DNA from 3 places in the Desulfatibacillum aliphaticivorans DSM 15576 genome. Region 1 is predicted to be linked to each of the others. Evidence: riboswitches for the same ligand, from Rfam matches in the RefSeq annotation. Region 1 holds a riboswitch; each other region holds the start of a gene.
What was found. A riboswitch is a leader RNA that binds a small molecule or an ion and turns the genes downstream of it on or off. The one in region 1 is predicted to bind cobalamin.
Positions count from the first base shown of each region.

Region 2: linked by a shared signal. The riboswitch ahead of G491_RS0106375 (sirohydrochlorin cobaltochelatase) and the one ahead of G491_RS0108735 (hypothetical protein) in region 1 are both predicted to bind cobalamin.
Region 3: linked by a shared signal. The riboswitch ahead of thiC (phosphomethylpyrimidine synthase ThiC) and the one ahead of G491_RS0108735 (hypothetical protein) in region 1 are both predicted to bind cobalamin.

Region 1 is NZ_AUCT01000008.1:18,732-22,005, reverse strand. It holds gene G491_RS0108740 (sirohydrochlorin cobaltochelatase) at 1-765, opposite strand, end outside; gene G491_RS0108735 (hypothetical protein) at 1,010-1,273, opposite strand; cobalamin riboswitch at 1,448-1,628, opposite strand; gene G491_RS33600 (DsbA family oxidoreductase) at 1,803-2,420, shown strand; gene G491_RS0108725 (radical SAM protein) at 2,431-3,274, shown strand, end outside.
Region 2 is NZ_AUCT01000006.1:25,852-29,125, forward strand. It holds gene G491_RS0106365 (hypothetical protein) at 1-1,156, shown strand, start outside; cobalamin riboswitch at 1,460-1,647, shown strand; gene G491_RS0106375 (sirohydrochlorin cobaltochelatase) at 1,906-2,778, shown strand; gene G491_RS0106380 (FecCD family ABC transporter permease) at 2,811-3,274, shown strand, end outside.
Region 3 is NZ_AUCT01000006.1:22,187-25,460, reverse strand. It holds gene G491_RS0106365 (hypothetical protein) at 1-109, opposite strand, end outside; gene G491_RS35345 (hypothetical protein) at 102-371, opposite strand; gene thiC (phosphomethylpyrimidine synthase ThiC) at 517-1,833, opposite strand; cobalamin riboswitch at 2,015-2,210, opposite strand; gene G491_RS0106345 (cysteine hydrolase family protein) at 2,620-3,252, opposite strand.

The sequences.
Region 1 (3,274 bases):
AGGAACCAAATGCAAGGCCTCTCGGGTGTGCCGGACGAACATTTGGATGACGGCCGGGCTTTGGCCAAGGCCTATGTTTTCCGTTTCCACTTGAATTCCGGCTTCCTCCATTTTCACTTTCCAGGAATCCTTTTTCCCGGCCAGGTCCTTGGCGAAATGCATGCCCGAAACCAGCAAAAAGGGGATAAGCCGCGCCTTTTTATATCCCTGGACCAGCAGTTTGTTGATCAGGACCTCCCGGTCCGGATACCCTTCCTCAAGCACTCCCATGAAAGCCCGATCCCCGTACATATCCTTCAGGATGCTCCCCATGGCCGTGAACATGGCCCATGCCGGGTGATCCGTGCCGTGGCCCACAAACACCTGGGCTTCGTCTTCGGGGGAATCAAAAAATCGGGCGAGATCCTCGGCGACTTCCATGCAATCCTCCGGGGAGGTGAGCAAGGGCAGGCCCATGGAAGCCCGGACTTTTTCGTGCTGCACGTCATCCTTCAAACGAAAAAACTCATGCCCCCAGGCAAGGTGCAACGATTGCACCACAGCCCACTCATGCCCCTGGCTGGCCAGCATATCCATGACCTCTTCTGGATGGAGCTTTTGTTCGTCGCTGCGTTTATTCACCTTGGATGCCACGGTGCGGGAGGTGTATGCCCAAAGGATTTCATGGCCGGGGAATGCTTCCCTGTAGGCTGCGTCGATAAGGTCGTAAGTGGCTTTTGCGCGGGTGGAAGTGCCGAATGCAGCAAGGACGATGGGGGGCTTCATGGGTGGTCTCCTATGTTTTTGGCGCACGGAAAATATGTTGCCATCAAGCTATATACTTTTAATGCCTTATCACGGCATTGTCAAAAAAAAGCAAAAGGCTTCCCGGCGCTCGTGAGCGGTGTTTGAGCGCCGGAAAACCCTTCGGAAGAACGGTTCGGAAAAGGAGGAGACGTGCCTCTTCCGGCCGCTCGCTATCAGTAATTTTTTCGGGGCGCGGCCATTGCGCCCGGGCGCCTTTTGGGGCTCAATCCTTTTTGCCCCAGCGCCATTGGGGCTTTTCCCCCTTTTTCCAGCAAATGAAGATCAGAAGGGCGGTGGCGATTACGGTGAAAGGGAGAAACCAAATCTCGTGCGGAGGCCTCGTCAGGAATACGGCGCCCACGGTCATTAGAAGCATGTATCCGACCATGACGGCCCATCCCTGCCAGGTTAGGGGGATTCCCCATCCCCATCCGTATTTTTTCGCCGGAAACCAAATGTCCTTTTCGTCCTTATGATCATTCTTCATTGTTCGTCTCCAGGTTCTCAGGAATCAATCCAGAGCATCGCCCGGCCGGGAAGAGGCAACAAAAAAAGCCCTGCCCGTCGGGGTGACAGGCAGGGCTTAAAAAAGCGCCCAAACAAGGAATTAAACGGATATAAACATTCATATCCGCACCCCGCCTTAAACCCGAAGACGTAATAACACGGTTTTGTTGCGGCAGGTATCCTGGCTCGTGGATCAATCTACCGGCCGCGCCTTCCCATTCCCTTTGAAACAGTGGCGTGTGCGGCTTTCGTCCCCACTTACAGTGGCGGGTCCGCAGCGGATTTGCACCGCTTTCCCTATAGCCCGTAAAGGGCCCGCAACAAAAAACTTAGGCAAAAGCTAAAATTTTAAACGCCGATTGTCAAGGAAAACCGTAAAAGCGAATCCGTTTTAAGGACTTGCCCATGCGAATGATTGACAAAATCCGTTCCGGGCATACAGTAATACAGTTGTATAGCGGAGCCCACGGCTCCGCAGGAAACCCTCGACGATAATCAGGAGAAGACGCATGCCCGAATCTTCACAGGTGCTGGAAGTATTTTCCGACTACACCTGCCCCTTTTGCTACTTTAATATGGAAAACGCCGAAAAACTGGCCAAGGAATTTAATGTTCCCATCCGCTGGCGCTACTACCCTTTGCATTCCGACGTTCCCGACGAGGGCATAGCCCTGACAGAACTGTTGGACGTCCCCCTCTCCGAAGTGGAAAAGTGGGACAGGGAGTTTTCGAAAACAGCCGCCCACCTGGGGCTGCCTTTTTGCTCCCTGGACAAAACCTACAACAGCAGGCTGGCTCAGGAACTGGGGCTTTGGGCCGCGGATCAGGGAAAAGGGCATGCCTTCCACAAGGCTGCTTTTGAAGCCTTTTTCGGCCAGGGGTTGAATCTTGCCTCCAAGGACGTGCTGCTGAACATCGCGGAAAAAGCGGGCCTGCCCCTTGATGAAGCGGAGAAAATCATCACGGATCGCACCTACCAGGAGGCGGTGGACAAAGAATGGGAAGCTGCGGAGGCCAAGGCGATTACCGCCGTGCCCACCATGATCTTTGGAGAAAATCGTCTGATTGGAGCCAAATCCTGGGAGCAAATGACGGCCCTGGTTCAGGCCGGTTTGACCGGTCAATAGGAGACGGCTTATGAGATACGAAGGAACCACCTACCGCCCGCCTGTGGAATGCGACTCAATGCTCCTGCAGGTTACAGTGGGGTGCTCGCACAATGAATGCTCCTTCTGCAATATGTATCGGGACGTGAAATTCCGCGTATCCTCCATGGAGGAGATTGAAAGCGACCTTCAGGAAGCCCGGGGGATTTACCCCAAGGCTGAGAGAGTCTTTTTGGTCAACGGCGACGCTTTCGTGCTGAAGGCGGACGCCCTCAAGGCCATCGCTGAGAAGATTTTGGAGTACTTTCCCGAATGCCGAAATATAGGCATGTACGCTTCCATCAAAAACATTCGAAATAAAACGGATGCGGAACTGGCGGAGCTTCGAAAACTAAAAATCAACGATTTCCACGTGGGCGTGGAGTCCGGCATGGATTCCGTCCTGGAGCATCTTAAAAAGGGGCACACGGTCAAAGACGCCGTGCACCACCTCAATCGTCTGACCAACGCCGGCATCCAGTATGCAACCAGCCTCATGCTGGGCGCCGCAGGGGCCGGAAACGGCGCCAAAAACGCGGAAAAAACAGCGGACCTGCTCAACCAGGTAAAACCCAGCCTCATCTGGCTGGGAACCATGGGGGTTTTTAAGACCGTCCCCCTGTATCAGGACATCCTCTCCGGCAGCTTTAACTTGCCCACCGAACTGGAGGTTTTGGAGGAGGAAAAGGCCCTCATCAAAAGCATCGCCCATGACGACGTTCTTCTCCAGGCCAACCACCCCACCAACCTCGTATCCATGTTCGGCAGACTGCCAAGAGACCGGGAAAAAATGATAGACCACCTCAACGCAGCCATCGCCCATTACGGCGAGGATG
Region 2 (3,274 bases), on a different contig from region 1:
CATAGCAGCGTTTTTTTTGTTTTTGTCGCATCTTAACGGGGCGTACACGCTTCTGTTTATTGCGTGCATTTTTTTGGGAGATTGGGTTTTCTCGGTGAGATCCGGGGATAAAAGAGTTTTTACAACGCTTTTGTATCCTTGTCTGGCGTTCATGCTGCTTGCGGCGCTTTCTCACGTAAAGCTCATTTCGCCCATTTATTCCTGGAGCAAGGCGTGGACGGACGCACCTCCCGCAAGCATTGATTATATTCCTTACGTGTTCTCCCAGTATTTTGGACGAGGGTACGGCGTCCTGGCGCCGGCGGGTTTATTCATTGCGGCTTTATTCCTTTGCGTTAAACGCAATACCCCCCTTGTACTGATGTTTCCTTATCTGGCCCTGCCTGTTCTCGCCATGTCCCTGGAGGGGCTGTCGCATTATCCATGGGCTTACGCCAGATTTCTCTTTTACCTGATTCCCGTGGGCCTCATCATCATTTCCCAGGGCGTGGATTTCATCGCGTTCAGCTTTCCGGGGAAGACTCGTCTGGTCTTTGGTGCGCTGACGGGTATTTTAATAATTACGTGGGCGCTTGGTATAACGGGTCTGTTTTTTAGAAAAGAAAACTTTAAATTTCAAGATGTTGCTGTCCTTATAAAGTCAGTGTACGAAAAAAACGATTTTTTTGTATATAATAATTGGTCCCTTTGGCACAATTGTGAACCGTATTTCAGAAATTCCGAGTATTCTCGATCCACCCTGGAGGATCAATTGAAGTCTGATGAAAAATCAAGCCCGGGAAAAATGTTTTTTGTGACGTCCGAGCCGTTTTTGAATAGTCCCCATGAAACCCATCAATTCGGTGAGCTTCAGGTCGTGATTTATCCCAACGATGGGCGCCGGGAACAGCTCTTGGCCCTGCGGGACGATTTGAAAAACAGCGTGCATTTCGGCGACGTCTCCGCTGAACTGGCCAATTATTACCGCCACATTTGGATGTTGAACAAAAAGCTGCAGTTGGAGTCGGGCGACAATTTTGATTATTATCAAATGGCTGTCTGGTGCGAGAAGCTCAGTAAAAAAGAGTTGAATATGCCAAAAAACGTGCAGCTTAACAAAGCCGGGAAAAAGGCAAGGCATTTGGCCTCGAGCAGACAATCCTCTCCGGACTCGTAGGAAATGGTAAAGTGAAGGCATGCTGGAGGCTATTTCAAGCAGGTTGGGCATTTGGTGCGTCGCAAGGTAAAATCGGAAGGATGCGATCCGGAGAGGCGGCTTTTTAAAAGAAATGTTCTATGGTTTTCTGTTGTAGCTATAGAATGTCTGAGTAGCTGGATAGTTTTTGTTGTCATTGATTTGTGAATCATGGGATTCACCCAATCTGCCATGACATCACATGGGTGAGGCCGGTCCGGATTTTGCGGAACCCCCGGAAAAAGCAAACGAAAATGAGGCTTGACAATAACTCATTGATCGAATAACACGACTGACAGTTGAGGTGCCCAATAGGGCCTAACAGGGAATCCCGTTAAATTCGGGAGCGGTCCCGCCGCTGTAATCGGGGACCAAGCCTGCATATTGCCACTGTTCGCTAAAAGGCGGATGGGAAGGCGCAGGTTTTGGGATGATCCGAGAGCCAGAAGACCTGCCTTAACCGTATAATCCGGACATGCGCGATGGAACGCATGAGCTGGTTTGAATTACAGGGCCAAGAAACTGGGTGCAGCCCTTCAAGCAATTTTGCTTGAAGGGCTGTTTTTGTTTTGGGGCCAAAGAAAAGCGGGACCGCTTCCCTGGAGTATGGGCGGCGGGAGCGGGTTTAAGGATTCGTTTCCGCCGGAATTTTAAAAGGCGCGGTGAAGAACGAAGAGGAAATTGGGTTTGATCGCGCGATTAAACATCCAGGAGCAAGAGGAGGAAGTTGCATGAAAAAGATTTTGTCGGCAGCGTTGGTTTTGGCTTTGGTTTTGTGCGCGTTCAATGCGTATGCCGGACACGGGGAAGCCAAGGAAGTCAAGAAAGGCATTTTGCTGGTGGCATTCGGCACCAGCGAGGATTCCGCCAAGGTTTCCTTCGAAAACATTGAGAAGAACGTTGTTGAGGCCTTTCCTGGCGTGGATGTGCGTTGGGCCTACACTTCCCACATCATCCGTCACAAGTTGGCCAGGCAGGGCGAAGTGATCCTCTCTCCGGCGGAGGCATTGGCCAGGATGATGGACGAGGGATACACCCACGTGGCGGTGCAGTCGCTGCATACCATTCCGGGCGAAGAGTACCATGCCTTGGTGCAGACGGTTAACGGCTTCCGGGCCATGCCGGAAGGCTTTGAGAGGCTGACCTTGGGCTACCCCATGCTGGGCGCCCAGGATTCCGTCGCTAAAGCCGTGGACGCCATCATCGCAACCATCCCCAAGGCCCGCAAGGCCAACGAAGCCGTAGTGCTCATGGGCCATGGAACCCATCATCCCGGCAACATCTACTACTCGGCCATGAACTGGCAGCTTCAGCAAAGGGATTCCAACATCATCATGGGCACCGTGGAAGGGTACCCGGAGCTGGACGATGTGGTTGATTACCTGAAGGCCAACAAGATCAAAAAAGTCTGGATCATGCCATTTATGTCCGTTGCCGGCGATCACGCCAAGAACGACATGGCGGGCCCCGAGGACGATTCCTGGAAGACCCAGCTTACTAAAGCGGGATTCAAATGCGAGACCGTGCTGAAAGGCACCGCTGAATATGACCAATTCGTGGACATCTGGGTCGGCCAGCTTACCAAGGCCTTCGCCCATCTGTAGGCGCTGACTGAACTATTAAGGAAACACAGCTCATGCCGGTTAAAATGGACAAAGCAAAATCGCCTGCACTCATCATCGCCGTATTGGCGATGGTTTTGGGATGCGTGGTCATTGCGTCCGCCGGCATGGGCTTTTTATCCGTTCCATACAAACAGGTGTTGGCCGTAATCTGGGAGCGGGTTGCCGGCGGCGCCGGGGGCGACCCGTTGATTTCCGCCGTGGTTTGGGATGTGCGCCTGCCCAGGATTTTTACGGCGGCCATTGTGGGCGCCGGGTTATCCCTTTCCGGGGTTGTTTTTCAGGGAATTTTAAAAAATCCCCTGGCCGACCCCTACACCCTGGGCATATCCGCGGGCGCTGCTTTTGGAGCCTGCATCGCTTTTTTGTTTAACATGATCCATTTCCAGGGCCTTAGCGTGGGAATGTGCGCCTTTGCGGGCGCGCTAATAACGTTGGCGGTGGTTTTGTACTTATCGAACTCGGTGGGAGGCTACTC
Region 3 (3,274 bases), on a different contig from region 1:
ACGGCCTGTCACAATGATAAACAATGCGAATAATGGAGCCCAGAACCGTTGCGGCGACAAGAAATCGGACTTCATTGGACGAAAATCTTCTTTCTCCGGGGTTACGCATTGATGAAACAACCGACATTAAAACCTGCCTCGCTTGTTTTACGATTCATAAAAGTAAGTGACAGGGCGGTGAGCACATCCACTAAAAAACGCACCGAAATTGAATATTTACAAGAATGCGTTTGAAAAACGCAGGGAGCGCCATGCGCAGCAAAGCGCTTCGGCTCCACCCGCCCGATTTCGCTGACATGATGTCCGTGTTCTATAAAAATCAGGCGGTTTTGTAAACAGCAATCACTTTGAATGCCTTCGACTACGCCCAAAGGGCCTGGCGTTCAGAAAGCCGCCTTGTTATCCCCCTCCTCCTTACGGCAGGAGGGGGATAATAAAGCAGTCTATCCCGAAAATTAAACGCAATAACGTTTAATCGCCCGCCTGGCGGCCAGGCCACTGCTCAAGAAAGCAGAACTATCCTTTGACGCCCGCGCTCAAGGCCTCGTTAAACAACTTGCCCGAAGCCCGGTTGGCGCAGAACTCGCCGCACATGGTGCACACCTTGTCGTCGCAGGAGGGAGAACGGTCGTCCCGAATTTTGCGGGCGTCTTCGGGAAACAATGCGTTAGCGAACTGGCCTTCCCAATCCATGTCCCTGCGGGCGCGGCTCATGTCCATGTCACGCATGCGGGTTTTTTCCGGCAGCTTGCCCATGTCGCCTATATGGGCCGCCAGGCGGGCGACCTTGACGCCTTCCACCACATCGTCCACGTTGGGAAGGGCCAAATGTTCGGCCGGGGTGATGTAGCAAATCAGGTCCGCGCCGTAGCGAGCTGACTGGGAAGCGCCGATGGCGGCCACTACGTGATCGTATCCTGCGCCTGCGTCCGTGGGCAGGGGCCCGAGCATGTAGTAAGGAGCGTTGTTGCTCATGCGCTTTTGCAGGATGATGTTGGCCTCGATTTCGTCCATGGGCACGTGGCCGGGGCCCTCCACCATCATCTGGCATCCCATTTTACGGCCCAGTTCCGCCAACTCGCAATTGGTCAAAAGCTCCTGGACCATGGCCCGGTCAAAGGAATCGGCCACAGCGCCCGCCCGAAGCCCGTTGCCCAGGGAAAGCACCACGTCGTATTTTTTCAGGATTGCCGCCACCCGGTCAAACTCCTCGTACAGGGGATTCTCCCGCTTGTTGGTCTTCATCCAGGCCACCATGGAGGCGCCGCCCTTGCTCACCAGGCCGCCGTAACGGTAGCCCTGCTTCTCCAGGCGCTCGATGGTGTACAGGTTGATTCCGCAATGGACCGCCATGAAGGATATGCCGTCCGCGCACTGCCTCTCGATGATGTCGAAAAGCATGTCGGAGTCCAGCTTGTTGGGGTCGCCATATTTTTCCGCGGCCTCGCAAAAAGCCTGGTACAACGGCACATTGCCCACGGGCAGGTCCACGGCCGCCAGCACTTCCCGGCGGACCTTGTCCAGGTCTCCGCCCACGGAAAGCTCCATGAGGGTGTCGGCGCCGGCTTCCTGGGCCGCTTTGGCCTTGGCCACTTCAAAATCGATGTTGCTGATGTCCGTGGAAGTGCCGATGGAGGCGTTAATCTTGGTGGAAAGGCCCATGCCGATGCCCACATTCCGGCACGGCCTGTTGGCGTTTTGGGGGCAGACGATCCGCCCTTGGGCGAAATGCTCGCGGATTTCCGAGGCGGCAACGCCCTCCTTGGCCGCGATTTCTTCCATCACAGGGGTTACCCGCCCCTCGACAGCCCATTGAACCTGAGTTTTTTCCATTGTCCTACATCCTTTCCCTGACTGGCAGGATGTCGGCAAGGGGCGAGAGCTCCCGCACATCACCCGGCGAAACTTCTTACAAAAAAGCGCCGCAGGATGCCGGGGATTTATCCGCTTTTGAGATAAAAAAAGCCCCAGCCGACAAAGATCATCAGCTTGGGGCGTTGCCATAACTCCAAGTTCGTTTCATAGACGCCGGGCAGGTCTTCTGGCTCACGGATCATCCTAATCCCCGCGCCTTCCCGGGCCGCTAAAACTTCAGCCCAGTGACATATTGCGGGTTTCGTCCCCGTTCACAGCGGCGGGACCGCGCCGGATTTTCGCCGGCTTCCCTTTTCAATCCTCCTGGGAGGATCACCTTGCGTCCGCTCCGAATTTTGGGTGGTGGTAGCACCGAAAAAACAAGGCTGTCAAGCGGGAATTTTCCAAAGGACATGATCCCGAACGGTTTTCAAGACCAAAATTTATTCAATTTTAACCTTTAATTTTAAATAGTTAAACAAATCATTTTTCCGGCAGGAAAAAATTTCAATAAAAGCAAAACATCTTTTCGGTAGGGCGCAGGGCTTGCTCTGCTTGTGGGCGGCCCAGGAAGCGCCGTTTGCTGACTGGATTCGTTAGACCAAAAGGCGCGACCGGGAACGCTTGTTAAAATTTGGCATATCCGGCGGCAGGCGGGCATTGTTGAATGCGTTTTTTCGTAGTCGCGCGGTCCCCGCGCAGTGGTAGTCACCCGGTCTCCTTGCTTCGTTCGTTGCGAGGCCCCTCGCCCATTTCATTTAACTTCTATTTTTCGGAAAAACGGATCAAATCGCTCCGGGTCAGGGTAATCGCCCTCCGGGTTCCCGGCCCGGTCAACAAAAGATGCACCGAAGCCTGCTCGATATACAGGTCTGCGGAGGACAGACAATCCACCGGAAGGATTATTTTTAACTTGCGAAATCCGGCCGCCGTGGCCGTGTGCAAAACCGCTCCGTGAGCCGCGGTCCCAGTGACGATGACTGTATCCACGCCTTTTTCCTTGAGGATTTTTTCAAGGTCCGTGTTCCAGAACTTGTCTACGCTGGAACTGACAATGGGCTCTCCCGGCAGGGGTTTTACCGGGGGCAGTATGGTCTCGGGAGTCCCCCGGGGCGTGAGGCTGTACACCACAGGCATTCCAACGGCGCGAGCCTTGTCGATCAGGGCGGCGATGCGGGGCACGGTCTCCAGACAACGGGGACGGCGTTCGGCGTTGCAGGTAAGCTCCTCGATATCCAGGATCAAAAGGGCCGTGGTCCCCGGATTGGGCGCGACCTGCATTAATTTGGGCGCAGGAGGCGGCTTAACCTCGCCCCACAGGGCGTCTATGGATTCCGCCTGGGCCAGGCCGGTGAAAAGAAACAGAAATATCAGGGCGTAGGATAAAAATCTCTGCATGGTCTCCTCCTTGATGGACGTG